DNA from 3 places in the Tumebacillus sp. BK434 genome. Region 3 is predicted to be linked to each of the others. Evidence: predicted binding sites of a transcription regulator. Region 3 holds the regulator's gene; each other region holds the start of a gene.
The links. The regulator LexA, encoded in region 3, represses DNA repair genes until DNA is damaged. The targets are predictions, from matches to a motif close to CGAACATATGTTCG.

Region 1 (10,368 bases), 590 kb from region 3:
CCCGTGGTGGCGGGCGAGCTGTTCGTAATGCTTTCGCTGCTCCGCCGGATGATCGGGATGATGCGCTTCCAAGCCGACCAGCCCGAGCGGCACCAGCGTGTCGAACAGATAATCTTTGCCGACTAGCCCCGGATGGGCGATCACCGGCACGCCGCCGGCGCGCAAGATCAATGGCACCGCTTCGGCAGGCGATACTTTCAACCGCTCGACATAGCCGATCTTGCCGGAGCCGAGGTATTGTTCAAACGCTTCCGGAATGTCCCGGACATATCCTTTCTTGATCAAGACGCGCGCGATATGCGGACGTCCGACCGCGCCTTGCGCTTCTTCCAGCACCTCCTGCTTGTTGATCGAGACACCCGCGTCCTGCAGGCGGCCGATCATCTTGTCGAGGCGGTTCAGGCGGTCTTCGCGCATCCGCGCAGTCAAGTCGCGCAGCTCCTCATGCTCCGGGTCGTAATAATAGCCCAGCACATGAACTTCCCGACCTTCGAACGTCGTGCTCAGCTCGATGCCCGGCACCACGTCGACGCCGAGTTCGCGTCCGGCTGCCCATGCTGCGGCCAGTCCGTCTGTCGTATCATGGTCGGTGACTGCGACGGCAGCCAAGCCGTTTTGCTTGGCCAGTTCGACCAGTTGACGCGGTGTGAACGTGCCGTCGCTGGCGGTCGTATGCGCATGCAAATCTGCCAGTTGCATCATCCTCTACCCCTTCAACACGCTGTCGATCACGCGCTTAAAGTTTCCACCCATTATCTTTCGCATCACCGTCTCGCCATATTCCCGCAGCAGGCGCTCCTGCAGGTTGGGCAGGTCTCCTCCATGGCGCAGGTCGGTCAGCGTGCGCTCAATGCCGTCAAAGTCCGAGCCGATGCCGAGGTGGTCTTCGCCGCCGAGCTTTAAAATGTGGTCAACATGGCGCAGCAGATCGTCGATCGACACCGTGCCCTCGCCGACAAACATCGGCACAAAGGTCACGCCAACCAGCCCGCCGGTGGCAAACAGCGCCTTCAGCTGGTCATCGTACAGGTTGCGGCGATGGTCATAGATCGCCCGGGCATTGGCGTGCGACGCGATCACCGGCGCTTGGGCGATCTCCATCACGTCCCAGAACCCTTTCTCCCCGAGGTGAGCGACATCGACGATCATGCCAAGCCGGTTCATCTCGCCCACCACCTCGCGGCCAAACGCCGTCAAACCGCGGTCGACCCGCTCCCCGCAGCCGTCGGCGATGCAGTTGCCATGGTTCCAGGTCAGCCCCATGGCACGCACGCCCAAGCGGTACATCGCCCGCAGGATGCGCAGGTCGGACTGGATACAGTCGCCGCCTTCGATCGACAACAGGCCGGAGGTTGCGCCGTCCGCCAGGTTGCGCTCCAAATCGCCTTTTTTCAAGACCGGGCGGAAGTTGGCTCCAGCGACCACTTCGTCATAAAACTGTTCAATCATACTCAAATGGATCTTCAACTGCGCGGCCGGATCATGTTTCGGCTCCACGAACAGGACGAAAAACTGCAGGTCGATGCCCGCCTTGGCGATGCGGTCTTTGCTCAGATGCAGTTGGCCGGTCGTGTCTTGAAAACGCAGCCCTTCCGTTTCCATGCGGTAGAGAATATCGGCATGTCCGTCAATAATCAATGGTTTCGTACTCATCTGCAGAACTCCCCTCAACGTATGTAGTCGTTACTGATTCGCTTATAAATATGAAAAAACCTGCTTATCGGGTGATAAACAGGAGGTCGTAAAATGTATAAGAGCAATAAGTTCTCTCTTACCTGGGTTCAACAATCAGTTTGATCGCGGTGCGTTCTTCGCCATCAATAATGATATCAGTAAAAGCAGGGATGCAGATCAGGTCAACGCCGCTAGGTGCGACAAAGCCCCGTGCAATCGCCACCGCCTTCACGGCCTGATTGAGTGCGCCCGCCCCGATCGCTTGGATCTCAGCATTGCCCCGTTCGCGAAGGACACCTGCCAATGCTCCAGCTACAGAATTAGGGTTGGATTTTGCTGAAACTTTTAATACATCCACTTCAAGTACCTCCTTTAGATTGGATCGTTAGGTTAGGACACTGTTATCTATATTCGCGCAGACCAAATTAATTCCTTCTGAAATGCGTGAAATTTTCTCAAAATTCCACCAGCGATCCTTAAAGGAGAAAGAAGTGGGTATTTAATTTTATTTTAAACTGAAGTTTGAATCGCCCCACGGACGATCCGGGGTGATCGAAATGCGCTCGATGGAGACAGCGCGTCCAAGCTCGTTTGTTTCTATAAATACGCCGTGCAGCTGTGCATCTCCTTGTGGAACTTCAAAACGGGACGGCATTTGCATCAAAAACTTTTGGATGACGCCGTCTTTGTGGAACCCGATGATCGACTCGTACGGTCCGCACATCCCGACATCGGTCAAGAAGGCCGTACCGCCGGCCAGAATCCGCTCATCGGCCGTCTGCACGTGCGTATGGGTGCCGACGACCGCCGAGACGCGACCGGACAGATAGGTCGCCAGCGCGGCTTTTTCCGCCGTCGCTTCGGCATGGAGGTCGAGGAAGATATGTTTCGTCTTGTCGCCGATCTCGGCGAGGATCTGGTCTGCCTTGCGAAACGGGTCGTCATAATCGCCCATGAACGAGCGTCCGAGCAGCGAGATGATCGCCACCTGTGAGTTGCCCGCCTTGCACAGCGTGTAGCCTTGGCCGGGCGCGCCGTCCGGATAGTTCGCCGGGCGGACGATGCGGCGGTCCGTGCCGATCAACTGCAAGGATTCCTTTTGATCAAACGCGTGGTTGCCCAGCGTCAAAATGTCGACTTCCACATCGAACAGCGCTTCGGCCAGCCGTTCGGTGATGCCCCGTCCATTCGGTGCGATATTTTCGGCATTGGCGATGGTGATGTCAGGTTGGAAGCGTTTCATCAGCTTCGGCATCCACTGCTCCACCATCTGCTTGCCCGGGTGTCCAACGATGTCTCCTAAAAACAAAATGCGCACAGCATTTCCTCCGGTCTATGTTCCATTCTTCTTGTTTCTGCATTTGTTACTTGTTGTAGACGAACACCTTCCCGCCATCACGGTAAGCAACGATCGAATCCTCGTGGCGCAAGGTCTCCTTTTCTCCTAAGATACCCGCAATGATCTCTTCTTGCGCATCAAGTTCCGCCTCCTGCAGCGGAAGCAGATCGCTGCCGACCATCCCGGCATAAAACTCGCGCACGAGTTGCGTGAATAAAGACAGTTCGCTCAGGTGCAAGGCGTCCACCTGCTGTTCGTACGTTAAGATCGTCACGCCCTCCATCAGCGCATGGCCGATCTTGCCGAGCGGAGCAAACCCCGGCTCCAGCTCGCGGCAAGCCAGGAAATAATCGGTGCAAGTCGCTGCGAATTCACGGCCCTTGTCGTCCGCCACTTCGCCTTTGACCAATATGGTAAACGTGAGCATGCCTGCTCGCGCGTTCAAACGGAGTGAGGAGAGCTCGGGATAACGAATCAGCATCGAAACGAGCAGATTCGTGCCCGGCGTTTCCTTCAATCGAAGTTTTGCCAATCGCAATCCAACCCTTCAAGTCAAGATGTCACCTTCCACCTATTCGCTTACCCTTCGGCAAATTCCTTCAGGTAAAAATTGAGCAGAAAAAAATAAAGTAGCCATAAGGGCTACTTTATTTTGCGTATTCGACGGCTCGGGTCTCCCGGATGACCGTAACTTTGATTTGTCCAGGGTAATCGAGTTCATTCTCGATTCGTTTGGAAATCTCACGTGCAACGCGTACCGATTCTGCGTCGTCAATTTGCTCAGGTTTGACAATAATTCGTACTTCACGTCCAGCCTGAATGGCATATGACTTTTCTACGCCGTCAAAGGACTCGGCGATTTCTTCCAATTTTTCAAGACGCTTGATGTAAATGTCAAGCGTTTCACGGCGTGCCCCCGGACGTGCAGCCGACAATGCGTCAGCCGCTGCTACCAGCATGGAGATCGGCGATGTGAATTCGATATCACCGTGATGCGCTCCAATCGCGTTGACCACAATCGGGTGTTCCTTGTACTTCTTCGCAAGTTCCACACCGATCTCGACATGGGAGCCTTCCACCTCATGAGTGATCGCTTTGCCAATGTCGTGGATCAAGCCAGCACGTTTCGCAAGTTGTACATCGAGCCCCAGCTCGGCAGCCATGAGACCGGCGAGATGGGCCACTTCGATCGAGTGTTTGAGAACGTTTTGACCGTAGCTTGTACGATACTTGAGACGTCCAAGAACTTTGATCAGGTCGGGGTGAATTCCATGCACCCCTGTTTCGAAGGTGGCTTGTTCGCCCTCTTCGCGGATGCGCTCGTCGATTTCGCGGCGAGCCTTTTCCACCATTTCCTCGATGCGGGCCGGGTGGATCCGCCCGTCAGCAACCAACTTCTCTAAAGCAACGCGTGCGATCTCCCGGCGTACCGGGTCGAAACCGGAGAGGATGACCGCTTCCGGCGTATCGTCGATGATCAGATCGATCCCGGTGAGCGTCTCCAGCGCACGAATGTTTCGGCCTTCGCGGCCGATGATGCGACCTTTCATCTCGTCGTTCGGCAAAGCGACGACGGAGACGGTCGTTTCGGCGACATGGTCGGCAGCGCAACGCTGAATGGAGGTTGCGATGATTTCCTTCGCCTTCTTTTCAGCTTCTTCTTTCGCTTGCTGCTCGATCTCTTTCATCATGATTGCCGCTTCGTGACGGCATTCATTTTCCACATTGGTGAGGATCAATTGACGGGCATCATCGCGAGTCAGTCCGGAAATCCGCTCCAGCTCGGCGACCTGCTCGCGGAGCATCGCATCTGCGCGCTCCTTGGTCTCCTCAATCATACGTTCTTTATTCGATAAGACTTCCCCGCGCTTCTCAATGGATTCGGTCTTGCGGTCGAGCGTCTCCTCTTTTTGCAACAGGCGACGTTCGAGCCGCTGGATCTCATTGCGGCGCTCGCGAGTGTCTTTTTCAGCTTCGGAACGTAGCTTGTGTACTTCTTCTTTCGCCTCTAAAATTGCTTCCTTCTTCTTCGCCTCGGCTTCTTTTGCTGCAGTGTCCAAGATCTGCTCTGCGCGCAGCTCAGCAGCGGCCAATTTGCCCTCTGCGATGTTGCGGCGAACCAGATAGCCTCCAACAAGACCGACTGCCAAGAAGATCACCGATAACAAGATCGGGAGTAAGGAATCCATGGTGGCGCCTCCTTGCTCAGTTCAAATAATTCCAAGCATGTCTGACGCAATCCCGGTATGCGAAGCTACTTCCACGAGAGAATGATCAAGCTGTTTATACGCAATATTAATTCTATCGTCTGTGTCAATCATTGTCAAGATTGGCGAGAGATATGAAACGGCGCAGGGCGTCCTTGATCACAGACGAGGAAAAGCCCCGTCTCGCCAGATGTTGCGCCAGTTTCCGCTGTTCTTCGAATGTGAATTGCAGCGTTTTGCGGCCAACTTTTTTCTCCAGCAGACGAATCGCGCCTTCCACTTCCAGTTCGTCATCGAACACTTCGTCCAGCGCTTCAGCGATGTGATCCGACTCGATCCCCTTTTGCTTCAACTCCCACTTCAGCATCGCTTTGCCGCGCGGACGGCTCCGCATGCGGTTCTCCACCCACTGCCGGGCGAAGTCGTTGTCGTTGAGGTAGCCGCTTTCGACGAGCCATTCGAGCGTCATGTTGACGACCGCTTCGTCGAACAGGTCTTTGCCGGACAGATAGTCGGCCATCTCCTTTTTTGAGCGGTGACGAAAGGACAGGTAATGCACGGCCGCTTCCTTCGCCTTGTACACGACCTCGTCCCGCCACACCGCCTCGAGCAGCTCTACCGTGACTTGCAGCCCCTTTTTCAAGCGGTGCTTGAGCGCCACTTCGCGGTAGACCCCCATCAGGAACTCATCGTCCACAAACACGTTCAGCCGGTCGGGACTTGCTTTCTGCACAGAAAGGGCGGTCAATTGACCGCCCCGAAATTCCGGTTGCTCTTGCTGCTTTTTCTTCTCTTGCATAGGATACGCCTTACAGGTCGAGACCGAGCAGTTCGTCCGCTTCTTGATCGGCCTGCTCTTCGGCAGTCGCTTTGAACTCCGGCGCGGCCGCTTTGCCGACCTGGAAGTGTTCGCGGATCAGCCCGTCGACCTTCGCCGCCAGCTCCGGATGGTCTTTCAGGAACTGCTTCGCGTTCTCACGGCCCTGGCCGAGGCGTTCGCCTTCGTAGGAGTACCAGGCGCCCGACTTGTTGATGATGTCGAGCTCGGTGCCCATGTCGACGAGCGTGCCTTCGCGGGAGATGCCTTCGCCAAACATCAGGTCGACTTCCGCCTGCTTGAACGGCGGCGCCACCTTGTTCTTGACGACCTTGATGCGGGTGCGGCTGCCGACCATGTCGTTGCCTTGCTTGAGCACTTCGGCACGGCGGACTTCTAGACGGACGGTGGAGTAAAACTTCAGCGCACGGCCGCCGGTGGTGGTCTCCGGGTTGCCGAACATCACGCCGACTTTCTCACGGATCTGGTTGATGAAGATCGCAATCGTCTTCGACTTGTTGATCGCGCCGGCCAGCTTGCGCAGCGCCTGCGACATCAGGCGGGCTTGCAGACCGACGTGGGAGTCGCCCATGTCGCCTTCGATCTCCGCTTTCGGCACGAGCGCCGCAACGGAGTCGACGACGATCATGTCAACCGCGCCGGAGCGGACGAGCGCCTCCGCGATCTCCAGCGCCTGTTCGCCGGTGTCAGGCTGAGCGATCAGGAGCTCGTCGATGTTGACGCCCAGCTTCTGCGCATACACCGGGTCGAGCGCGTGCTCGGCGTCGATGAACGCCGCCTGACCGCCGGTGCGCTGCACCTCGGCGATCGCGTGCAGGGTGACGGTCGTTTTACCGGAGGATTCCGGTCCGTATACTTCGATGATCCGGCCGCGCGGGAACCCGCCGACGCCGAGTGCAATATCTACAGCCAGCGAACCGGTCGAAACAGTTTCCACGTTGAAGTTGGAAGCCGCTTCCCCAAGACGCATGACAGAGCCTTTCCCGAACTGTTTCTCAATCTGGCGCAACGCCATATCCAAAGCCGCTTTACGATCGTTAGACAATGGTTACACTCCCCTTATTCTATTCCTCTCACGAATCTTCATTAGATTCGCGTTCGTTTCCTCAATCCCTGCTTTTATTGTACTTCATCTGGAGAGAAAAAGCAAACGTTTGTTCTCCTCTTTTTTCAAAAAACAGCCCCTGCATGAGCAGGGACTGTTCGAGGGCTAGCGGCGCTGGCGTTCGCGCGGACGCGCCGGTTCGAGATTGATGCGGGAGCCGTTGATGCGGGACTTGCGCAGCGCCTCGAACACGAACGGCGCCGACTCCTCCTGCACTTCGACGAAAGTGAACTTCTCGAAGATGTCGATCTTGCCGATCGCACCGCCGGGGATGCCCGCCTCTTCGGAGATGTGTTTGACGAGGTCGCTCGGGCCGATCTTCGCGCTGCGGCCGATGTTCAGGAAGAAGCGCACCATCCCCGGCGCTCCGCCCGTCTCGCCAAAGTTGTAATCTGCCTCCTGCGCTTCGAAGTCCTCGCCGCTGGCCAGCTTCAAGGCGGCCGCCGCCAGATCGAGCGGATCGAACTCGTCGACCAGACCGGAGAGGATCGCGCGGTAGGTCGCCAGCTTGCCGTCCTGCATCGTGCGCACGAGACGATCGCGCCAGATCTCCGTCTGCCGCTCCGCCACGTCGGCGAGCGTCGGAACCTCTTTGGCGACCAGCTTCGCCTTGGTCTCCTTCTCGATCTGCTTGAGCAGTTTGAACTCGGGCGGCGTGACCAGCGTCAACGCGAGGCCGCGCTTGCCGGCGCGCCCGGTGCGGCCGATGCGGTGCACGTACGACTCCGGGTCCTGCGGGATGTCGAAGTTGATGACGTGCGTCACGTTCTCCACGTCGATCCCCCGCGCTGCCACGTCTGTCGCCACCAGCAGCTCGATCTCGGTGTGGCGGAACTTGCGCATCACGCGGTCGCGCTGCGCCTGCGACAGGTCGCCGTGCAGCCCGTCGGCCAGGTAGCCCCGGCTCATCAACGCGTCGGTCAACTCATCGACGCCGCGCTTGGTGCGGCAGAAGATGATGCCGAGCTCCACCTCTTCGGAGTCGATGATCCGCGAGAGGCTTTCCAGCTTCGTGCGCTCCAGCACTTTGTAGTAGACCTGCTCGATCAGCGGCACGGTCACATCGCCGCGGTTGATCGTCACGTTCTGCGGATCGGTCATGTAGCGCTTGGAGAGGCTCTTCACCTCCGGCGGCATCGTCGCCGAGAAGAGCAGCGTCTGACGTTCGGAGGGCGTCTCTTTCAAGATCGCTTCGATATCCTCGATAAAGCCCATGTCGAGCATTTCATCCGCTTCGTCGAGCACCAGCGTCTTCAACTTGTCGAGCTTGAGCGTGCCGCGGCGCAGGTGGTCGAGAATCCGGCCCGGCGTGCCGATGACGATCTGCACGCCTTGCTGCAGCGCGCGGATCTGCGAGCCGATCGACTGTCCGCCGTAGATCGGCAACGTGCGGGTGCGCTTGTATTTGGCGATCTTGCGCAGCTCGCCCGCCACTTGGATCGCCAGTTCCCGGGTCGGGGTCAGGATCAGCGCCTGCACGTGCTTGCTCGGACCTGCCATCTCCAGCAGGGGGATGCCAAACGCCGCCGTCTTGCCCGTGCCGGTCTGCGCCTGACCGATCACGTCGCTGCCGGTCAACACGACCGGAATGCACTGCGCCTGGATCGGTGACGGCTCCTCGAAGCCCATGTCGCTGATCGCCTGTTGAATCTTCTTGCCAAGGTTCAGTTCCAAAAATGTCGTCATATGCGTATGATCACCTTTCGTTCTGGAGACGTTGGATCAAGCTGTAGAGCGCCGTTTTGGCAGCCCGCAAACGGATCTGCGTGCGATCCCCGTGTTTCCATTGGTGTTGCTTGACGGTTGTGCCGTCCGGACCGGCGACGGCGATGTAGACCAGCCCGACCGGTTTCTCCTCCGATCCGCCGCCGGGGCCGGCGATGCCTGTCACCGATAGGGCCCAGTCGGTGCCGAGCAGGCGTCTCGCGCCGTCTGCCATCTCCACCGCGCATTCGGCCGAGACGGCGCCATGCTGCTTCAGCACCGCTTCTTCCACGCCGAGCACATGCTGTTTCACGTCGTTGTGGTACGAGACCACACCGCCGTAATAATACGCCGAACTGCCCGGCAGATCGGTCATCATCTTGCCGATCAGACCACCCGTGCAGCTTTCCGCCGTGCCAAAGGTCTGCCCGGCCGCTTGCAAGAGCTGCCCCGCCTTCACTTCCAGCGACTCGTCATCGATCCCGTAGATAAAGCGGCCGATGCGCTCGCGGATCGCCGTTTCCACCGGCAGGATCAGGGCCAGCGCCTCCGCTTCCGCGGCGGCGCTGGCAGTCAGGCGGATCTTCACTTCCCCTTCCGAAGCATACGGCGCCACCGTCGGATTGGACTGGTTCTGGATGATGTCGCGGATCTGCTCTTCCATCGCCGATTCGCCAAGGCCGAAGATGCGCAGGAAGCGGGAGGCGAAGACGAGCGACGCCGCCCCTTGCAGACGCTTGAGAATCGCCTGCACCTGCTCTTCGTACATCGGGCGCATCTCGGTCGGCGGGCCCGGCAGCAGGAAGAAGTGCACACCGTCCTGCTTAAGGTACATGCCGGGCGCCGTGCCCCGCGGATTGTGCAGCACTTCCGCGCCCTCGATCACCATCGCCTGCTGTTTGTTGTTTTCGGGCATCTCAAGTCCACGATATGTATAAAAGCTGCGAATATATTCTACTATTTCGTTTGACAATTTCAGACTTCTGCCGACAAATGAAGCGACGACTTCCCGTGTCAGATCGTCTTCCGTCGGCCCGAGGCCGCCCGTTAAAATCACCACGTTCGCCCCGCGTTCCTTTGCCGTTTGCAGCGCTTGCACGGCGCGGTCGAAGTTGTCACCGACCACGGTGTGGTGGTAGACGCCGACGCCGATCTCCGCCAGGCGCTGCGACAGGTATTGCGCGTTGGTGTTGGCGATCTGACCCATCAAAAGCTCGGTGCCGACCGCAAGAATCTCAGCTCTCATCAAGTCTCAGCCCTTCCGATTCGATGATTAGGAAAGAAACAAAGTAGCCAAGGGATAATTCCACTCGGCTACCGTACACGCATCATTCTTGTATCGCTTGTTTGTTTTTCACAAAATAGTCAACACCCGACCAGACGGTGATGACGACCATCGCCCAGACCATCCACAGATCGAAGCGGATGTCGAGCGTGGAGAACGGGAAATTGTTGAGGATCAACGCGACGATGGCGACGATCTGAAAAGTCGTCTTCCATT
Region 2 (10,368 bases), 330 kb from region 3:
CCAGCCCGCTCGTGTAGGAATACAGCGCATAGCGTCCAAAGCTCATCTTGTTCGTGCCGACCAGATAGGGTACGATGTGGCGCACGACCGGCAGCAGATAGGAAATGCACAGCGCGGCCGGACCGTAGCGCTCGAGCAGCGTCTTTGCGCAGGCCAGATGCTTCGTGCCTTTGGGCTTGGCTCCGATCTTCTCGAGGATCGGGGCGCCCGCCCGCCATCCGATCAGATAGCCGAGCGACAGGCCGGACACGACGCCCAGGTACGTCAGCAAGAAGGCTGGCACCGTGTGCAAAAGTCCGGCCGATGCGACGAAGCCGCCGGTCATCACGACGCTCTCATCGGGGATCGGCAGCCCGACGATGCCCAGCCACAAGGCAAAAAAGAGGGCAAAATAGCCGTATTGCTCAATATAGCCCAATAAGATGTCCACGCTCATTTTACCATGCGTCCTCCTGCTTTTGGCAGATGTACACAAACGCCGGCGGCACGTTCATCGGCACAAAGCCGATTTTGACGCTGGCAAAGCGCTCTTCGAGCTGTTTTTTCATCTGCAGCGAATATTGAAAGGCGATGAACAGGCCGCCCGGCTGCAAGCTGTCGACCACTTCGCTGAGCAGCTTGTCACGCAAGTCCTGCTCGAAGTTGGCAAACGGCAACCCTGAAAAGACGACGTCGAGCTGCCCGATCCCGAACTGTTTCAGCGCAGGGGTCAGTTCGGTCGCATCTCCCCAATAGTGCAAATCAGGGCACTCCGCCTGCAAGCGGCGGCGCATGGCGGCGTCCGCTTCAAAGACTACCGCCTGAGCATCCGGATGCAGTCGGCGTCCGATCTCCCGCGTAAATACGCCCGTGCCTGCGCCGAGCTCGGCGACACCGCGCACCCGGCTCCAGTCGACCGGCGCCATCATCTTGCGCGTCAGGTAGCGCGAAGAAGGCATCACCGAGCCCACCTGCTTCGGGGAAGTCAAGAATTTCGCAAGAAAAACAAATATATCAGAACGTCTCGTTTGTGTGAGATGTTGGTATTCCAAGTTTTCCACTCTCCTTTGTCGGATTCATCGTGTTGTTCTCATTGTACTCGAAAAATCTTAGGACGCCAGTACAAAATTTCTTAAGAAAAAATAAAGAGCAGCGTGCCCTTGCCGCACGCTGCTCTCGTTTGTGCTATCGGTAATGTCCGCCGATCTTCCCGGCCCGTTCAAACGCCTGCCCCGCTCGGGTCAGCGAAGTGGCGCGCATCAGCGCGGTGTTGCCGAAGCGGTCTTTGATGCTGTCGATCGTATAGGCGAGGCGCCGTTCGCGCTCGCGGTCGTGAAAAAGGTCGAGCTGCTGTTCGTGGTCATCGCTCAAGTTCTCCACGGAGAGCCCGACGGAGCGCACCGCCGTGCCGTTCCATTTTTCCCGGAAGATCTTGCAGGCCGTCTCGTACACTTCGCGGGTGATGTTGGTGGAAAAGGGCAGGGACACCTGCTTCGAGAAACCGCCGATCAGCCCGGTATAGCCGCAGTGCATGTGCACCGTCCGCCCGTTGCGCCCCATCCGGCGCAGGCGGCGGCAGACATCTTCACAGAGCTCGAGCAGCACCACTTCCACCTCTTCCGGCTGCTCGTAGTCGCGAGGCAGGGTCATCATGTGCCCGACGCTTTTCATATCTTGGCGAAACGTGTTCGGCGTCACCGGCGAATAGTCGATGCCGTTGGCGGAGAGGTGGTACACTTCGCCCATGATCCCGAAGCGCTTTTTCAATAAATGCAGCGGGTAGGCGGCGAGGTCGCCGATCGTCACGATCCCCCGCGAGTGAAAATGGCGCTCCATCCGCGAACCGACGCCAAACAGCTCGCGCACCGGCAGCTGGTGCATCTCGCGGGCGATGTCCTGCGGCTTCCACTCCCAGATGCCTTCCGGAGACTTCTTGGCCTTGGTGTCACAGCAGACCTTGGCGACCAGCTTGTTGTAGCCGATGCCCGCCGAGCAGACCACGCCCGTCTCCTCCTGCACGAGGCGGCGGAACTGGCGCGCCGCTTCCCACGGGCCGCCCCACAGCTTCTCCGTCCCCGTCACGTCGAGGAAGATCTCGTCGATCGAAAACACTTCCACCTGCGGCGTAAAGCGCTGCGCGATCTCCATGATCCGCAGCGACACTTCCACGTACGTCTCCATCCGCGGGCGCACGATCACCGCCTGCGGGCATTTTTGCTGCACCATCCACAAGGGATCGACCGTCTTGATGCCAAACTTCTTCGCCTCTCTGCTCGCCGCCAGCACGATGCCGCTGCGCCGCTCCGGGTCGCCGCAGATCACGACCGGCTTGCCGCGCAGCTCCGGATTCTGCGCCTGCTCGACACTGGCGTAAAACGAGTTCATGTCGACCAATAAGATCTGCCGTTTGTCTGTTAAATCGTACCCTTTCACAATATCACCGCCACTAAATTTAAGAACATACGTTCCTGTATTTAGCTATAGTATATGCGAACATCAGTTCGTTATGCAAACAAAAAATGTACCACCTCCCCTGAGGTGGTACAGTGAGATTGATATATAATTTCACAGCAATTTAACAAACCGTCATTTCAGACGCCCTTTGACGCGCAGGTGCTGGAAGTCCATCTTTTCCGCTTTTTCATGGCGCTGCTCGTCAGCCAAGACGAACACGCCCAGCAGGTAGCAGCCGGCCATCGCCAGCAACGCCACGCCATCTACCCATTGCCCGTAGAAGCCGACCAGGTTCATCGGGTGAGAGAACATCGACAGCCACCCGGAGAGAAACAGGAGCAGATGGGTGTCCCACGCCGCGCCGACGACCCATTTGTACAGCAGGAACAGCCCGGCCGGGCCATGCACGCACAGCATGTACCACAAGGACTGGGACAGCATCTTGCCGCGGTCAAAATGCCGCGCCTGGTAGTAACCGACCATCCCCATCGACAAGGCCAGCAGCGTGCCGAGCACGATCGTCGAAACGTCGAGCACGACCATCGCCCCGGACGATGCGCCGAAGAAATGCCAAATCAAGTACGGCACCAGCAGGATTTTTATCGAAATAAACAGGACGATCACAACCTGAGCGGTAACCGTGTGATAAAAAAGGTTTAGACTCCTCACGCGAAAGCCCCCTTGCGCTTGTTCAAGTTCATTCTATTCAGAACTTGGCCACAAAAGACGCAGAAATAAAAAAAGAGGCCTGCTCCGCGCCGGAGCAGGCAAACTATGATAGGAGTGGAGAGAAACCAGAACTTAAGCTTCTTGGAAATATCATACTCCACGACCGGATCGCGTGTCAAGGAATTATCTGATATTTTGCACTAGTTGGGCAAATCCTGGAAAGGAGACATCGACCGCTTCCCAGTCGCGGATGGTCGCCGGACCGTCCGCCGCCAGCGCCGCCACAGCCATCGCCATCGCGATGCGGTGGTCGTGGTAGGTCTCGATCACCGCGCCGCCTCGCAGCTTGGTGCGCCCGGTGATGCGCAGTCCGTCTTCCAGCTCTTCCACCTCGGCGCCAAACTTGCGCAGCTCGGCGGCGGTGGTGGCGATGCGGTTCGACTCTTTGACTTTCAACTCCTTGGCGTCGCGGATCTCCGTCACGCCTTCCGCTTGCGTGGCGGCGACGGCGAGCACCGGAATCTCGTCGATCAGCCGCGGAATGACCGCACCGCGCACGGTGACGCCTGTCAGCGCACCGCCTCTGACGCGCAGGTCGGCGATCGGCTCGTCTCCGGAGATGCGCTCGTTGTGCACGTCGATCTGCGCCCCCATCTCGCGCAGCACGTCGAGGATGCCCGTGCGCGTCGGGTTGATGCCGACGCCGCGGATCAGCAGGTCGGAGCCGGGCAGGATCGCCGCCGCGACCAGCAGAAAAGCGGCCGAGGAGATGTCGCCCGGCACCTCGATCTCCGCCGCTGTCAAGCGGGAGCCGCCCTGTACCGTGATGTAGCCGTCCTGTTCGGTCACCGGCACGCCAAACGCCCGCAGCATCCGCTCCGTGTGGTCGCGGGACTGCTCCGGCTCTTTGACTCCCGTCGTGCCTGCCGCAAACAGCCCGGCGAGCAGCACCGCCGATTTGACCTGCGCGCTGCCGACCGGCGAGTCGTACTTGATCCCGCGCAGGTTGCCGCCGCGCATCGACAGCGGCGCCAGGCGGCCGTCCTCGCGCCCGTCGATCGCTGCCCCCATCTCGCGCAGCGGCCCGGTCACACGCCCCATCGGGCGGCGGCGGATCGACGCGTCTCCCGTCACCGTGCTGTGAAACGGCTGCCCGGCCAGGATGCCGAGCATCAGGCGGGCGGTCGTGCCGGAGTTGCCGACATCGAGCACGTCGGACGGCTCCTGCAGCCCGTCAAGGCCGGCGCCGGTCACGCGCAGCTCCGTCTCAGAGAGCATCTCCACCTGCACGCCCATCTTGCGAAAACAGTCCACCGTGCTCAGGCAGTCCGCCCCCGGCAAAAAGCCGCTCACCTGCGTCACGCCGTCCGCCAGTGCGCCAAACATCACCGCGCGGTGCGAAATCGATTTGTCGCCCGGCACCCGCACTTCGCCCTGCACCTGTGCGGCCGGTTGTATCACCATGTCCATCGTCTGCTGCCTCCTCTAGTTCCGTTGGCAAAAACTTCTCGTTGCACAGCTCTGCTTCCTGCTTCTAGCGTCCCCCAAAATGCCAACCGGAGGCCGGCGAACATGCCGTGCCTCCGGTGGAAGGGAATTGGGAGATTCCTGTAGTTATGCTTCTTGCTTACTCGGATACAGCGGCGCTTTCAGGGAAGCCGCGAATGCGATCAGTTCTTGCTTTTTCGCTTCCGCCAGCGCCGCATCGCCTGCGTTCAGCGCTTCGGCGATGCCGGCAGCTTTTTTGACGATCGCGGAGCCGACGACCACGCCGTCGGCAAACTGTCCGATGGTCGCCGCATGTTCCGGCTTGCCGACGCCAAAGCCGACCGCTACGGGGAGTGCGGTATGCTGTTTGACGCTGGCCACATAGCCGGACAGGTCGGCATCGAGGTCTTCGCGCACGCCGGTCACGCCAAGCGCGGCGACACAGTAGATAAAGCCTTGAGCTTGTGCCGCGATCTTCGCGATGCGCTCCTGCGAGGTCGGCGCCACGAGGGGGATGAAGTCGACGCCGGTCGCGAGTCCTGCCGCCAGCGCCTCTGCGCTTTCTTCGAGCGGCAAGTCGGGGATGATCACGCCGTTCGCGCCAGCTTGCTGCGCCGTTTGGAAGAACTCGTGCACACCCCACTGAAACACGGGGTTGGCGTAGGTGAACAAGACGAGCGACGCTCTGACCTGCGGGCGCACGCGGCGCACCAGCTCAAACACGTCGGGCATCCGCGTGCCGCCTTGCAGCGCGCGCAGGGAGCCAGCTTGGATCGTCGGCCCGTCGGCGAGGGGGTCGCTGTACGGGATGCCGATCTCGATGATGTCAGCTCCGATTTTGTCCAGTTCGATGATCAGTTCGGCGGTGATCTCGAGGTTCGGGTCGCCTGCCGTCAGGAACGGCATAAACGCCTTCTCGCCCGTTTCGCTCAGCCGCTTAAACGTGTCTGCAATGCGGGTCATGCGAAGCTCCCTCCCAGCATCTCTGCGACTTGGTGCACATCTTTGTCACCGCGTCCCGACAGCGAGACGACGATGAGGTGGTCCTTGGGCAGCTCCGGAGCCAGTTTGACCGTCTGCGCGATCGCATGTGACGACTCCAGCGCCGGGATGATGCCTTCGACGCGGGACAAGAGCTGGAACGCATCGAGCGCTTCCCCGTCGGTGATCGGCAGGTACGTCGCCCGACCGGTGTCGGCGAGATGCGCGTGCTCCGGCCCGATGCCCGGGTAGTCAAGGCCGGCGGAGATCGAGTGCGCCGGCTGGATCTGACCATGCTCGTCCTGCAGCAGGTAGGTCAAAGAGCCGTGGATGATCCCGGAGCGGCCTTTGGTGATCGTCGCCGCGTGACGCTCGGTGTCCACACCTTCGCCTGCCGCCTCCACGCCGATCAGCCGCACCGTTTCGTCCTGCAGGAACGGATAGAAGATGCCCATCGCATTCGAGCCGCCGCCGACGCAAGCGATGATCGTGTCCGGCAGACGCCCTTCTTCCTGCAGGATCTGTTCGCGCACTTCATCGCCGATGATGCGCTGGAAGTCGCGCACCATCATCGGGTACGGGTGGGGACCGACGACCGAGCCGATGATGTAGAACGTGTCTTCCACATGCTCAACCCAGTGGCGGATCGCTTCATTCGTCGCGTCCTTCAAGGTGCGGGTGCCCGATTTGGCCGGGATGACTTCTGCGCCCATCAGGCGCATCCGGAACACGTTCAGCTTCTGGCGCTCCATGTCCTCTTCGCCCATGAACACCGTGCACTTCAGCCCCAGCAGCGCCGAGACGGTCGCCGTCGCCACGCCGTGCTGTCCGGCGCCCGTCTCGGCGATGACGCGCAGTTTGCCGGTCATCTTCGCGAGCAGCCCTTGGGCGAGGCAGTTGTTGATCTTGTGCGCGCCGGTGTGGTTGAGGTCTTCGCGCTTCAGGTAGATCTTCGCGCCGCCGAGGTGCGCCGTCAGGTTCTCCGCAAAATAGAGCGAAGTCGGGCGGCCCGAATATTTATGAAGATAAAGGCGGAGCTGCTTTTGGAACTCCGCGTCGTTTTTGTAGTGGTTGAAGTCAGCTTCCAGCTGCGCGAGCGCGTTCATCAGCGTCTCCGGGACGAATTTCCCGCCGAACTTGCCAAACCGCCCATTAAGATCTGGGAAAATGGTGCTCATCGTTGCTCCCTCACTTTCGTCACGAATGCTGTGATTTTGTCCGGGTCTTTGACGCCGACCGTCTCTACGCCGGACGAGACATCGACGCCGTCCGGGCGGTAGGTTTCAATCAATGCGGATACATTGTCCGGGTGCAGTCCTCCTGCGACGTACAGCAGCGTCCCGTTCAGATAGGAGCGCAGTTCCGGGATCCGCTCCCAGGAAAAAGCGGTTCCGGTGCCGCCCCGCTCATTGTCGAGCAGCACGGCATCGACCACGCCGGCATAGCGGCGCAGTTCGGCATCCCGCTCATCGCCGCACACCCCCCACGCTTTCCAGACGAGGCGGCCCGTGTCCCGCTTCAGTTCGCGGCAGAACTCCGGCGACTCGTCGCCGTGCAGCTGCAGGACGTGCAGGCCGGCCGTTTCGGCGATATGTTTGATCTGCGCGGCCGACTCATTGACGAAGACGCCGGCGCGCTGCACCGAGCCGGGCAGCTGTTGGCTCAGCTCGGCAGCCGTTTCCGCGCTGACCTGCCGCTTGCTCGGCGCAAAGACGAAGCCGACATACTCGATCGGCAGCGCGCCGACATGACGGATCGTCTCGTGCAGTTTCAGCCCGCAGATTTTGATCCGGGTCATGCCTGCACCTCAGTGGGCGCCCGCCCAAGCAGCTTGTCGATCGACGGGGTGATGTGCCGATCGCGCATCAGCGTTTCGCCGACGAGGATCGCGCCTGCGCCGGCCGCTTTGACCTGCTGCACATCGTCAAACGAGACGATACCGCTTTCGCTGACCAGAAGCGTCCCTTGCGGCACCCGCTGGGCAAGGCGGGCCGTCGTGCCGAGGTCGACGCTGAAGTCGCGTAAATCGCGATTGTTCACCCCGAGCAGCCCGGCGCCCGCTTCCAGCGCCCGCTCCAGCTCGCCTTCGTCATGCACTTCGGTCAGCACGTCGAGGCCAAGCTCGGCGGCCAGCGCCAAGTATTCGTTCATCTGCGCCGTGGAGAGGATCGCCGCGATCAGCAGGATGCAGTCAGCTCCGAGCAGGCGCGCTTCATAGATCTGCTTTTCATCGATGATAAAATCTTTGCGCAGGAGCGGCAGATCGACCGCCGCGCGCACGCGGCGCAGGTAGTCGGCATGGCCTTGGAAGAACTGTTCATCGGTCAGCACAGACAGGCAGTTCGCGCCCGCCGCTTCGTACACACCTGCGATGGTCACCGGATCGAAGTCGGGCCGGATGATCCCTTTGGACGGAGAGGCTTTTTTCACCTCGGCGATCAAGGCGATATACTCCTGCGTCTCCCGGAGCGCTCGTTCAAAACCGCGGGTCGCAGGCAAGGCTGCGATCTCGGCGGCGACTTGCTGCGAATCGAACGACCGGGCGTACTGCGCGACTTCTTCGCGTTTGACAGCGACGATTTTGTCCAGAATCATTTAGGCCAGCTCCTTTTCCCGTACCATGCTTTGCGAAACGTTCACCAAGTTCTGCAGAAGCGCCAGCGCCTGCCCGCTGTCGATCGCGTCCTGCGCCAGCGCGACGCCTTCCCGGATCGAAGCGGCCCGGCCTGCCACATACAACGTCGCCGCCGCGTTGATCACGGCGATGTCACGCCCGCCGCCCTGCTGGCCTTCGAGAATCCGCAGGAGAATCTCCGCGTTCTCCTGGGCATCCCCGCCGCGAATCGCGTCGATGCCATGGCGCGCAAGGCCCGCTTCTTCCGGGGTCAAGGTGAACACGCGCTCCACGCGGCCGCCGCGCACTTCGGCGATCTTGGTCGGCCCGGTCACGGTGATCTCATCGAGGCCGTCGGCACCGTGGACGACCAAGGCGTGTTCCGTGCCGAGTTCGGCGAGCGCGTAGGCCATCTTGTCAACGAGGTCGGCGCCAAACGTGCCGATCACCTGCCGCTTCGTGCCGGCCGGGTTGGTCAGCGGTCCGAGCACGTTAAACACGGTGCGAAACCCTAACTCGCGGCGCGGTCCGATCGCATGCTTCATCGCCGGGTGGTAGAGCTGGGCGAAGAGGAACGTGAGTCCGACTTGCTCCAGGCAGTGCGACGCCTGCACCGGGGTCAGGTCGATGTTCACGCCCAGCGCCTGCAGCACATCGGCGCTGCCGGAGCGGGAGGACACCGAGCGGTTGCCATGCTTGGCGATCTTCACGCCTGCCGCCGCCGCCACAAACGATGCGGTGGTCGAGATGTTAAACGTCTCCGCGCCGTCTCCGCCCGTTCCGCAGGTGTCGACCAGCCCGCTCAAGCCGGACTCAACCGGCGTGACGAACGTACGCATCGCCGCTGCAAAGCCGGTGATCTCCTCCACCGTCTCACCGCGCATGCGCAGCGCCGTCAGCAGTGCGGCGATCTGCGACCCGGTCGCCTCTCCGGCCATGATCTGCCCCATCGTTCCCTCTGCCAATTCCCGGTCCAGCGTCCCGCCGCCGATCACCGTTTGCAGTGCCTGTTTGATCATCTGAACTCGCTCCTCTCATCTGCCTCTTCTCAACTCAACACAATAAAAAAGGCCAGAGCACGACGCTCTGACCGTTGGGGACAAGGAAGAAGGTACGCAAATGGGTAGACCCATCCCGTATGTATGCACTCTTCTCGTCTCGGCTCTGCTCGTCTGTGCTGTTCTCATCTCTCGTTGGCTTCTGCACACTCCTGTGCAAAACGCCCGCTTAAAAACCATAAAACTCTTCTCTGGCTCTCACTTAACTAGTTAACATGATACACCGCTCGCAGGAGACCGTCAACCCTTTTGTTGCAAATCGGGCCGCAGCCTGACCGCATCGCGCAGGTAGATGTGCTGAATCTCTTCCTGCGTCTTGGCGGTGTTCACATGCAGGAGCAGGCGGATGCACAGCGGCGGCGCACCCGGCACCTGCACTTCCAAAGCTCCCATCAGCGGGATCAGGTCCCAGCCTGCCATCTCGCGGATGGCCTGGGCCGGAAACGCGGCATTCAGGTCGGGCGTCGTCGTGATGAAACAGGACGCGATGAGGTCGGTCGACAGCTGATTCTCTTCGACCATCGTCAGCAGCAGTTCCCTTGTCGCTTGATGTATGTTCGCGGCATCATTTTGTTCCACGGTGATGGCGCCGCGAATCCCGCGCACGACCAATGTCATGTTGTCACCTCTCCCTTCTGGCAGCGATCACGTGCCGCACCTTCTCGTGCGGCACGTCTTTCACGATCACCACTTCGCCGATCCGGCGCAGCAGCACGAAGGTGAGCGTGCCGCCGGTCGCTTTTTTGTCTTTTTGCATCGATGCGATCAGCTCGTCGGTGTCGAGGCCGGGCGGAATCCGCGTCGGCAGCCCGGCCAGCTCGACCATCGCTTCCACTTCGGCTGCCGTCTCGGCCGCACAATAGCCCAGCCGGACCGACAGCTCGGCGGCGGCGACCATGCCGATCGCCACCGCTTCGCCATGCCCGAGCTGTCCGTAGCCGGCCAATGTCTCGACCGCATGGCCGAGCGTATGGCCAAAATTCAAGATCGCCCGCAGCCCCTGCTCCCGTTCATCGGCCGATACCACTTGTGCCTTGATCCGGCAGGAGCGGGCCAGCAGTTCGGGCAACGCCCGCTCATCATTTTGCAAGACCGCTCCGGTGTGCGCTTTCATCCATGCAAAAA
Region 3 (10,368 bases):
TTTCATCCAGCAACTGCCGCATTCGCTGGTCAAAGCGTTCCGCTCCACGCTGGAAGAGACGGCTGAGGCCGACTTGATCGTCCATGTGGTCGACGCGTCCCACCCGAATTTTGACGTGCAGATGGCGACGGTGTACGGCGTGCTGGGCCAGCTCGATGTGCTGAACCGCCCGGTGCTGACCGCGTTTAACAAAATCGACCTCGTGCCGGGCACCTGGCTTGGCAACGATCCCAACTCGACGGAGACGATCCGCCTGTCCGCTCTGCACGGGGACGGCGTGCAGGACATGATGGAGAAGATCGACGACTTGGTCGGCGTCCGCCACCTGATCGTAAAAGCGGAAGTGCCGTACAAAGAAAGCGCGCTGGTGGCGCGCATCCACCGCGAAGGACGCCTGTTCGCCGAAGAGCACCGCGAAGCGGGCACCTATCTGCATGCCGAAGTGCCGCATGCGATCGCCGAAGAGCTGCGCCCGTATCTGATCGAAGCAGCGCAGGAAACCAAACTGGCCAAGCCGGCGAAAACGAACGAGCAAATGATTTTCGATATGACCGATTCCACGCTGCAATAAGGAAACTGGAAGAGCCTGCCTTGTCTTAAAAGGCGGGCTCTCTTTAGTTAAGAGATTTTCTTTGGGGTCTCGATAAATTTTATTAGGTAAGTTGTTGACTTTATCGAATTGTCTGATTATACTGAGGGTACAAGAGAGATTAAACTATGAGAGCAGCGAGGAAGGGGCACCCGACAGGGTGCCTTTTCCAATTTCCGTGCATGGGCAGGCGGCAGTGGGAAATAGTAGGGGGGATACCTACTTTTTGACGGGAGGGCTTCTGCATGAAACGGTTCAGGAAGCAGACCGGTCTGGTCTTCCTCTGCGTGATACTCCTTTTTTGTTGGACATCGGCGCCTGTTGCTGCCTGGCAAGGCGATTCGCTAGAGCTGGCCTTTATCCGGGACGGCAAACTGTGGGTCAAGCAAGGGGTGCAGGAGCGCCCGGTCACGGCGGACGGCATCGCGTCATGGCCGCTCTGGTCACCGGATGGAAGATGGATTGCCTTTCAGAAGCGGGAGCGCGCGCAGGACGATTACGCTCAGCTCTGGGTCTACGATGTGGCAAACGGGCGCACCTACCCGGTGCATGACCGCGTGATTTCTGCGCGCTGGTCGCCGCAGGGCAGTCTGCTGGCCTTTCGCGTCGATTCGGACCTGCTGGTGGCCGACCTGCGGGCAGGCGTGTTGAAAGCGGCGCAGCAGGTGGTGCCGGGGATCAGCGATTATACATGGTTTCCGGACGGCAGCGGCTTCCTCGTGTCGTCGCTTGGGCAGTTGGCGCCGACGGGCTGGACGTCGAGCGAGCTGTATAAAGTCTGGTATTCGCCCGATGAAGAGGCGAAGCAGGTGCGCAAGTTTTATTCGCTGCCGAATCCGCTGCGCTTTTTGGATCAAGAGTATTTGGCGATCGGCACGAGCGGGTTCAAATGGTCGGAGGACGGCAAGTGGATCGCGTTTATCGCCACCCAGACTGCGTCGCTGTCGGCCGATGCCAATGTGCTGTGCCTGTTGTCGGCCGACGGGAAATCGTTTAAGCCGGCGGCAGAGATGCTGGCGTACGACGAGTGGTTCAAATGGGCGCCTATAGGCGCCAAGCTCGGCGTGATCGCCGGCAGCGGGCGCTTCTCACTGCTCGGCAAGCGTTTGTCGCTGTTCGGGCCGCCGTTTGGTGAAGGGCAGAACCTGACGCCGGAGGGACGGGCCGACCGTTCGTTCGCGTGGCTAAATGAGAAGTCGCTGCTCGTCGCCCGCAGCGCCGCGCCGAAGTCGGATCGCGAACCGCTTGGCAACGCCTTTCCCCGCGTGATGCTCGTCGATGCGAAAAGCGGCTCGGCCCGCCCGCTCTCCAGCCCACCCGTCGGCGCAGGCGATTTCGACCCGCAGGCGCTGGCCGGCGGCAAGGCGATGTCCTGGGTGCGCTGGAACAAAAAACGGGCCGACATCTGGGTCGCCAACTCGGACGGCTCGCAGGCCAAGCTGTGGGTGGAAGGGATCGGCGAAGGGCAGATGTATTATGAGCACTGGCATTGGGACAGCGTGTTGAGCTGGAAGCCGGTCCCCTAAGCAAAACAGCATGACCCTTTCGGGTCATGCTGTTTTGCTTAGGGGATTTGCAGCGCTTTTTTATGGTATAGTGATAAGGATTGTTTCATAGATGGGAGAGACGTGTTTTGTCCTTGTTGCAACTTTTGCAAAATCCGACTTGGCTGTCATTGACCGCCAAGATTGAACAGAAACTTACTGAACAGTTCCGCTCGATCGACGAGACGGTCGTCTACAACCAGGCCAAGCTCTTGCAGGCGTTTCAAGAGGAGCGGGTGAGCGATTTTCATTTCGCTTCTTCGACCGGCTACGGCCACAACGACGCCGGGCGCGAGACGCTGGAGCGCGTCTATGCCAAGGCGTTTGGAGCAGAAGCGGCGCTGGTGCGCCCGCACATCGTCTCCGGAACGCACGCGATCGCGCTGGCGTTGTATGGCGTATTGCGCCCGGGCGATGAGCTGCTCTATATCACCGGCAAGCCGTATGACACGCTGGAAGAAGTGATCGGCGTGCGCGGCGAAGCGGGGGAAGGGTCGCTGAAGGAATTTGGCGTCTCGTTTGACTCGGTGCCGCTCTTGGCGGGCAAGGTCGATTATGACCTCGTCGTCAAGAAGATCAAACCGAACACGAAGATGATCGGCATCCAGCGCTCGGCCGGCTACTCGTGGCGCTCGTCGTTTACGGTCGAAGAGATCGGGGAAATGGTGCGCTTCGTCAAAGGGATCAAGCCGGACGTCGTCGTCTTTGTCGACAACTGCTACGGCGAGTTCACCGAGCGCCGCGAACCGACCGAAGTCGGCGTCGACCTGATCGTCGGTTCCCTGATCAAGAACCCGGGCGGCGGATTGGCGCACAGCGGCGGCTATGTCGCCGGACGCGCCGACCTCGTGCACCGCGCAGCCTGCCGTTTGACCGCGCCCGGCATCGGGGCGGAGCAGGGGGCGATGCTCGGCACCAATCGCACGCTGTTTCAAGGCTTCTTCCTCGCGCCGCATGTGGTCGGCGAAGCGTTGAAAGGCGCGGTGTTCGCAGCCGGGCTGTTCGAAGAGCTCGGCCTGACCACCCATCCGGCGTCGACCGCGCCGCGCACCGACATCATCCAGGCGGTGCAGCTCGGCTCGCGGGACCGGCTGATCTCGTTCTGCCAGTCGATTCAGGCGGCAGCGCCGGTCGACTCGCATGTCAAGCCGGAGCCCTGGGCGATGCCGGGCTATGCGGACGAAGTGATCATGGCGGCCGGGGCGTTCATCCAGGGTTCGTCGATCGAGCTGTCGGCCGACGGTCCGATCCGCGAACCGTATATCGGCTACCTGCAGGGCGGCCTGACCTACGCGCATGCCAAAGTGGCCGTGCTGTCGGCGGTGGCCGGATTGAAGGAGCAAGGTCTGCTGTAAAAAGCTGACATAGCGGCACCGAAAAAAGACCATGTTAAAAGGGACATCCCCCTTGGAACATGGTCTTTTTGTCTGCGCAGCAGCCGAGAAAAATTTTCATGTCAACTTTCCTGACATACGTTGACACCTTCTCCTGACATGACATATACTTAGACTATCACAGGGGAGGCGATGATGTGAATGAATGATGAAATCAGACGCAATCTCGCCCTTTTCCCGATCGGCATCGTCCAGAAGCTGACCGACCTGACCGCCCGGCAAATCCGCTACTATGAGCAGCATCAGCTGGTCCGGCCGGCACGCACCGAAGGGAATCAGCGCCTGTTTTCCTTCAATGACGTGGAACGCTTGCTTGAGATCAAGCGGCTGATCGATCAAGGGTTGAACATTGCCGGCATCAAGACGGTGCTGGGAACTGCCAAGACTGTTTCCGATCTGCTGCCTGACCACAAGCGGGAACAGGCGGAGCAGATCGCACAGGAAGTCAAACGCGATCTGTCCGACCGCGAACTTCGAGACATGTTGAAAAAGGAAATGCTGCGCCGTCCGGCGATGCCGGGGAACAACCCGTTTAACGCCGGCGACCTGTCGCGGTTTTTCCATTAAAAACACATAGAGCATTCATTCCGCAGAGGATGGAGCCTGAGGAGGAGAACCAGAAATGAGCTACACTGTAGAAGACGTCAAACGCATGGCCAAAGAAGAGAATGTTCGTTACATCCGCCTGCAATTCACCGACTTGCTCGGCGTGATCAAGAACGTAGAGATCCCGGTCTCTCAACTTGACAAGGCTCTGGATAACAAAATGATGTTTGACGGCTCCTCGATCGACGGCTTCGTCCGCATTGAAGAGTCCGACATGTACCTCTACCCGGACCTCAACACCTGGCTGATCTTCCCGTGGGAAACGGAGAAAGGCTACAAGGTAGCCCGCCTGATCTGCGACATCTACATGCCGGACGGCACCCCGTTCCCGGGCGACCCGCGCTCCACGCTGAAGCGCGCGCTGGAAGACGCAAAAGCGCTGGGCTTTGACACGATGAACGTCGGTCCGGAGCCGGAATTCTTCCTCTTCAAACTCGACGAAAAAGGCAACATCACCACCGAAGTCAACGACCAAGGCGGCTACTTCGACCTCGCACCGGTCGACCTCGGCGAGAACTGCCGCCGCGAGATCGTGCTGACGCTGGAAGAGATGGGCTTTGAGATCGAAGCTTCCCACCATGAAGTTGCAGTCGGTCAGCATGAGATCGACTTCAAATACACCGACGCTGTAACTGCAGCGGACAACATCATGACATTCAAACTGGTCGTCAAAACGATCGCCCGCAAGCACGGCCTGCATGCAACCTTTATGCCGAAGCCGATCTTTGGCATCAACGGTTCCGGTATGCACTGCCACATGTCCCTGTTCCAAGGCAGCACCAACGCATTCTACGATGAAAGCGACGAGCTCGGCCTGTCTCAACAAGCGAAGCACTTCCTGGCTGGCATTCTGCTCCATGCACGCGGCTTTGCAGCGATCACCAACCCGACCGTCAACTCCTACAAGCGTCTCGTTCCGGGCTATGAAGCGCCGTGCTACATCGCATGGTCGGCGAAGAACCGTTCGCCGCTGGTGCGCATCCCGGCCTCCCGCGGCCTGTCCACCCGCGTCGAAGTTCGCAACCCGGACCCGGCTTGCAACCCGTACCTCGCGCTGGCTGCGATGCTGCAAGCGGGCCTCGACGGCATCCGCCGCGAGCTGAAGCTGGTCGATCCGGTCAACCGCAACATCTACGTGATGAACGAAGAAGAGCGCCTCGAAAACGGCATCCTTTCGCTGCCGGCTTCCCTGAAAGAAGCGATCGACGAGCTGCTCGCAGACGAAGTTATCGTCAATGCGCTGGGCGAGCATGTCATCGCGCACTTCGTCGAAGCGAAGCAAATCGAATGGGATATGTTCCGCACCGCCGTCACCGAGTGGGAGCGCAACCAATACCTGACCACGTACTAAGAGCGATAAGCCCCTCATCTCGGCGAGATGAGGGGCTTTTCTATGCATGAAAAAACCCGCCCGGAAAGGGCGGGTTACGTATTTTACATGATCTCGCGGAAAACGCCGATCACTTTGCCAAGGATGGTGACATTGCGGTAGCGCATCGCGTCCATGGTCGGATTCTCCGGCTGCAAGCGGATGTGGTCGGCCTCGCGATAGAAGCGCTTGACGGTCGCTTCGTCGTCTTCGGTCATCGCGACGACAATCTCGCCGTTGTGGGCGGTGGACTGCTGGCGGACGATGACGAGGTCGCCGTCGTAGATGCCGGCATCGATCATCGATTCGCCGACGACGTTGAGCAGGAAGACGTTGTTATCACCGACAAAGCGGGTCGGCAGCGGGAAGTAGTCTTCCACATTTTCGATCGCGGTGATCGGCATCCCCGCCGTGACGCGGCCGACGATCGGCGCCATCACGGTCGAGTATTCAAAGCGGGAATCGGACGCTCCCTCTTCATCGAGCACCTCGATGGCGCGCGGCTTGGTCGGGTCGCGGCGGATCAGACCCTTCTGCTCCAAGCGGGCCAGGTGGCCGTGGACGGTGGAACTGGATGCAAGGCCGACCGCTTCTCCGATCTCACGCACCGATGGCGGATACCCCTTGTCTTTGACTTCTCGTTTGATAAAATCCATGATTTCCTGTTGCCGCTTGGACAGCTTGATCATTGCAGAATACACTCCTTGACTACATGGTATGAGAACTCTATGATGATGGGAAAATATGTTCGCAGATTCGATGTTGAAAAAATTATACCACAGCTTGGTAACAGATACAAACGTAAGTTCTTATTTCCGACATTCTTCCGATTTTTCGGACAGGTGCAACTGGCATGTAACAACGAATGGTATAATTCGATCAGCAGAACAGGCTCAACATGGAGGGAGAACGCATATGCGCTTACAAGACAAGACAGCAATCATCACCGGCGGAGCGAACGGCATCGGCAAGGAGACGGCCATCCTGTTCGCACAGAACGGGGCGAAGGTGATCCTCGCCGATTTTGATGAAACGAACGGCGCGCTTGCCGTCGAAGAACTGCGCGGGCTCGGCGCAGAAGCTCATTTTGTAAAAGCGGACGTGTCCTCGTCCGAAGACGTCGAGCAGATCGTGGCCGCCGCGCTCGAAAAGTTCGGCCGCGTCGACATCCTCGTCAACAACGCCGGGATCACCCGCGACGGCTTCCTCGTCAAGATGGAACAGGAGCAGTGGGACCAAGTGATCGGCATCAACCTGACCGGCGTCTTCCTCTGCACGCAGGCGGCCGCCAAGGTGATGATGGCGCAGGGCAGCGGCGTGATCCTCAATGCCGCATCGGTCGTCGCCCAGTTCGGCAACGTCGGCCAGACCAACTACGCGGCGACCAAGGCGGGCGTCGTCGGCATGACCAAGACATGGGCGAAAGAGCTCGGCCCGAAAGGCGTGCGCGTCAACGCGGTCGCACCGGGGTTTGTCGCCACCAACATGACCGGCAAAGTGCCGGAGAAGGTGCTGCAGGCGATGCAGATGCAGACGCCGCTGCGCCGCCTCGGCCAGCCGCGCGACATCGCCAACGCCTACCTGTTCCTGGCGTCCGATGAAGCGAGCTTTATCAACGGCGCAGTGCTGGCGGTCGACGGAGGCTTGAGCTTCTGATGAGGATGGCGCGGTTTCCATGGCTGGGAGGCCGCGTCCGGCATCATGCCGGGCGACACGGGATTCAGCAGGAGATCATCGAGACCAAGGCAGGCTGTCGGTGGCAGTCTGCCATTTTTTTGCTGTATCATTTTGACAAACGCCGCATAACGTAATAATATATTTTTACGAAGCACAAAGTTTTTAGGGGAGGTGAGGGAGCTGATCCAAGAGACCTGGTATGTGGAACTGCCGGAGCAGGCCACCGCGCTGCTCAACCCGCTCCGGGCGGAGATCCTCTCGAAACTCACCGATCCTGCGTCGGCTGCCGAAGTGGCGCGCATGATCAATGATACGCCGCAACGCGTCAATTATCATCTCAAAGCATTGGAAAAAGTCGGGCTGGCGCGGCGTGTCGGCACCCGGCAGGTGCGCAACCTCGTCGAGGTGCTGTACCAGTCGATCGCCCGCACCTTTGTCATCTCCGAACTGCTCGGCTTGAATCAGGAGGCGATGCAGCGGATCAAGGACCAAAGCTCGCTCGCGCACCTGATCACGATCTCCGACCGCATCAAGCGCGATGCGCTGACTCTGATGGAGCAATGCGATCAGGACGTGCAGATCCCGAGCGCCACGTTGACGATGAAACTGCAGCTGGAAACGGAAGAGAAGCGCCAGGAGTTCGTCCGGGACTATGTGCAACTGGTGCAGGAGCTGGTCGCGAAGTACCAGTCGGCCAATCTTGCGGACGAAGCGTACAACGTGATCCTTGCCGTCTACCCGGACGCAGGTCAAGGAGGGGATGTCAAATGAGTGAACGGCAAGCGGAAGCCAGAGCGGTCGTCGTCTTTGAACGAGCCGAGCGTGGCAGCGAGCGCACCGGCAATGTGATTCCGTTCCCGACGGGTGCCCGCAGTTCCCGCGAAACGGCCGTTGTGGACTGGATGATCGGCGGGAACGGCCAGCAGCCGCAGGTGCGTTTGACCGGGGTGACGTCCGGTTTTGGCGATGTGACCAAGGCATCGCCGCAAGGACTGGCAGCCTGAGTGCAAGGAAGAGCACAAGCTAAAAAAGGGAGGTACTTTTAGATGAACCTGATTCCTTATGTAGTGGAACAAACCAGCATGGGAGAGCGCTCCTATGACATTTATTCGCGGATGCTGAAAGACCGCATCGTCTTCCTCGGCACCGCGATCGACGACAATGTGGCCAACTCGATCATCGCGCAGCTGCTGTTCCTCGCAGCGGATGACCCGGATAAAGACATCCATCTCTACATCAACTCGCCGGGCGGCTCCACATCGGCGGGGATGGCGATCTATGACACGATGCAATACATCAAACCGGATGTCTCGACGATCTGCATCGGCATGGCCGCTTCGATGGGGGCAGTCCTGCTGGCTGCCGGCGCGGACGGCAAACGCATCGCACTGCCGAACGCGGAGATCATGATTCACCAGCCGTCCGGCGGCGCGCAAGGCCAGGCGAGCGACATGGAGATCCAGCTTGAGCGCATGCTGCGCACCAAGCGCACCCTGACCCGAGTCCTCGCCGAACGGTCCGGCAAACCGTATGAGGAAGTGTTGCATGACATGGAACGCGACCACTGGCTGTCGGCAGAAGAGGCGAAGAACTACGGCCTGCTCGACAAAGTGATCGAGAAGCTGTAAGCAGAAAACCACCGCGGGCTGCCCGCGGTGGTTTTTGTTTGCATGAACTTAGGAGAACTTGATGATGCCGATCGAGTACAGGAAGATCACGATCACCATGATCGGCGCGATGTACTTCAGGCAGAACATCCAGGAGTTGTACCAGAAGCCGGAAAGACCCGCTTCTTCGCCGGCACGCTTCCACGCGTAGCCGGTGAACAAAGTGACGATCAGACCGCCGATCGGCAGGAAGATGTTCGAGGCCACGAAGTCGAGGAGATCGAAGAACGTCTTGCCAAACAGCAGGTTGTCAGACAGAATGCCCATCGACATCGAAGCCGGGATGGAAACCACGAAGATGCCAAGCGTCACGAGCACCGACGATTTGGCGCGGCTCCACTTGAAGCGTTCCATCAGGTAAGCGTTCGGAACTTCAACCAGCGAAACGGTGGAAGTCAGCGCAGCGATCGACAGCAGGATGAAGAACAAGAAGCCAAACAGATTGCCCAGCGGCATCGCGGCAAATGCTGCCGGCAGTGCCATGAAGGCGAGGCCCGGGCCTTGACCCGGTTCGATGCCGTAGGAGAAGACGGTCGGGAAGATAATCAAGCCTGCGACAAACGCGTAGAGCAGGTCGCCGCCGGCTACAGCTGCAGCCGCTTTGCCCAGCGACTGTTTCTTCGAGGTATAAGCGCCGTAGGTGAGCATGGCGCCCATACCGAGGGAAAGCGAGAAGAAGGCGTGGCCGAGAGCGACGAGCGCCGATTCGGTGGTCAGTTTGCTGAAGTCGGGCATCAGGAAGAACTCGACGCCTGCGCCTGCGCCCGGCAGGGTCAGCGCGCGGATCATCAGGATGATCAGGATGGCAGCCAGACCGGGGATCAGGATTTTGTTGAATTTCTCGATCCCGCCGGCGACGCCTTTCGCGACGACCCAGCAGGTGATGATCAGCGTAACGATGGTCCAGAAGATCGGCATGTTGCCGCCGGCGAAGGAAAGGAAAGAAGCGGTGTAATCCGGATTTTCAAAAAGATTGCCGGTTAGCGCCGTGAACGCATAGTTCATGGTCCAACCTGCTACGACAGAATAGAAACCCATGATTGCAAAAGCGGAAAATACAGAAAGGAAGCCGAAGTAGCCCCACCATTTGGTCTTGCTCAAGTTATGAAAGGCAGATACTGCGTTGCCGCGTCCACCGCGGCCGATGACCATCTCGGCCAGCAGGATCGGCAAGCCGACCAGCGCGAGACAAAGGATAAAGATGAGGAAGAAGGCCGCGCCGCCGTACATGCCCGTAATGTACGGGAACTTCCACATGTTCCCGAGACCCACCGAGGAACCGATCGCCGCAAGAATGAAGCCGGTAGAAGTGAAACTGTCTGCTGCTTTTGGTTCCAATTGCAGTGATTTGGAATTTGTTTCAATTTTCACACTTTTTCCCTCCCGAAGAAAAATAAGGAATGAATTTATGTTCGAGCAAATTGTATTCATGCTCGAAGCTGATTTCTTTAGAATTGTACGAAAAAGAGTCCGATTTGTCAAACATTTAGTAAGTGCAAATGAAGAATAGGACTGGAGGCTT

Region 1: the regulator LexA is predicted to act here: its motif matches at 7,206-7,219, upstream of recA (recombinase RecA).
Region 2: the regulator LexA is predicted to act here: its motif matches at 2,470-2,483, upstream of dinB (DNA polymerase IV).

Annotation. Positions count from the first base shown of each region.
Region 1 covers NZ_SLXS01000001.1:102,626-112,993, reverse strand. Annotated here, with positions in the region: gene EV586_RS00600 (PHP domain-containing protein) at 1-699, opposite strand, end outside; gene EV586_RS00595 (dipeptidase) at 706-1,653, opposite strand; gene spoVS (stage V sporulation protein SpoVS) at 1,772-2,032, opposite strand; gene EV586_RS00585 (TIGR00282 family metallophosphoesterase) at 2,180-2,992, opposite strand; gene EV586_RS00580 (hypothetical protein) at 3,039-3,545, opposite strand; gene rny (ribonuclease Y) at 3,661-5,202, opposite strand; gene EV586_RS00570 (regulatory protein RecX) at 5,327-6,019, opposite strand; gene recA (recombinase RecA) at 6,030-7,073, opposite strand; gene EV586_RS00560 (DEAD/DEAH box helicase) at 7,269-8,849, opposite strand; gene EV586_RS00555 (competence/damage-inducible protein A) at 8,860-10,113, opposite strand; gene pgsA (CDP-diacylglycerol--glycerol-3-phosphate 3-phosphatidyltransferase) at 10,196-10,368, opposite strand, start outside.
Region 2 covers NZ_SLXS01000001.1:364,253-374,620, reverse strand. Annotated here, with positions in the region: gene EV586_RS01415 (DedA family protein) at 1-436, opposite strand, end outside; gene EV586_RS01410 (class I SAM-dependent methyltransferase) at 438-938, opposite strand; gene dinB (DNA polymerase IV) at 1,165-2,412, opposite strand; gene EV586_RS01400 (hypothetical protein) at 2,566-3,102, opposite strand; gene aroA (3-phosphoshikimate 1-carboxyvinyltransferase) at 3,286-4,566, opposite strand; gene trpA (tryptophan synthase subunit alpha) at 4,717-5,553, opposite strand; gene trpB (tryptophan synthase subunit beta) at 5,550-6,749, opposite strand; gene EV586_RS01380 (phosphoribosylanthranilate isomerase) at 6,746-7,369, opposite strand; gene trpC (indole-3-glycerol phosphate synthase TrpC) at 7,366-8,166, opposite strand; gene trpD (anthranilate phosphoribosyltransferase) at 8,167-9,204, opposite strand; gene aroH (chorismate mutase) at 9,484-9,861, opposite strand; gene aroB (3-dehydroquinate synthase) at 9,866-10,368, opposite strand, start outside.
Region 3 covers NZ_SLXS01000001.1:693,143-703,510, reverse strand. Annotated here, with positions in the region: gene hflX (GTPase HflX) at 1-571, shown strand, start outside; gene EV586_RS02270 (TolB-like translocation protein) at 835-2,115, shown strand; gene EV586_RS02265 (methionine gamma-lyase family protein) at 2,229-3,488, shown strand; gene EV586_RS02260 (MerR family transcriptional regulator) at 3,669-4,094, shown strand; gene glnA (type I glutamate--ammonia ligase) at 4,150-5,484, shown strand; gene lexA (transcriptional repressor LexA) at 5,568-6,191, opposite strand; gene fabG (3-oxoacyl-ACP reductase FabG) at 6,418-7,158, shown strand; gene EV586_RS02240 (winged helix-turn-helix domain-containing protein) at 7,351-7,950, shown strand; gene EV586_RS02235 (hypothetical protein) at 7,947-8,183, shown strand; gene clpP (ATP-dependent Clp endopeptidase proteolytic subunit ClpP) at 8,226-8,807, shown strand; gene EV586_RS02225 (sodium-dependent transporter) at 8,856-10,217, opposite strand.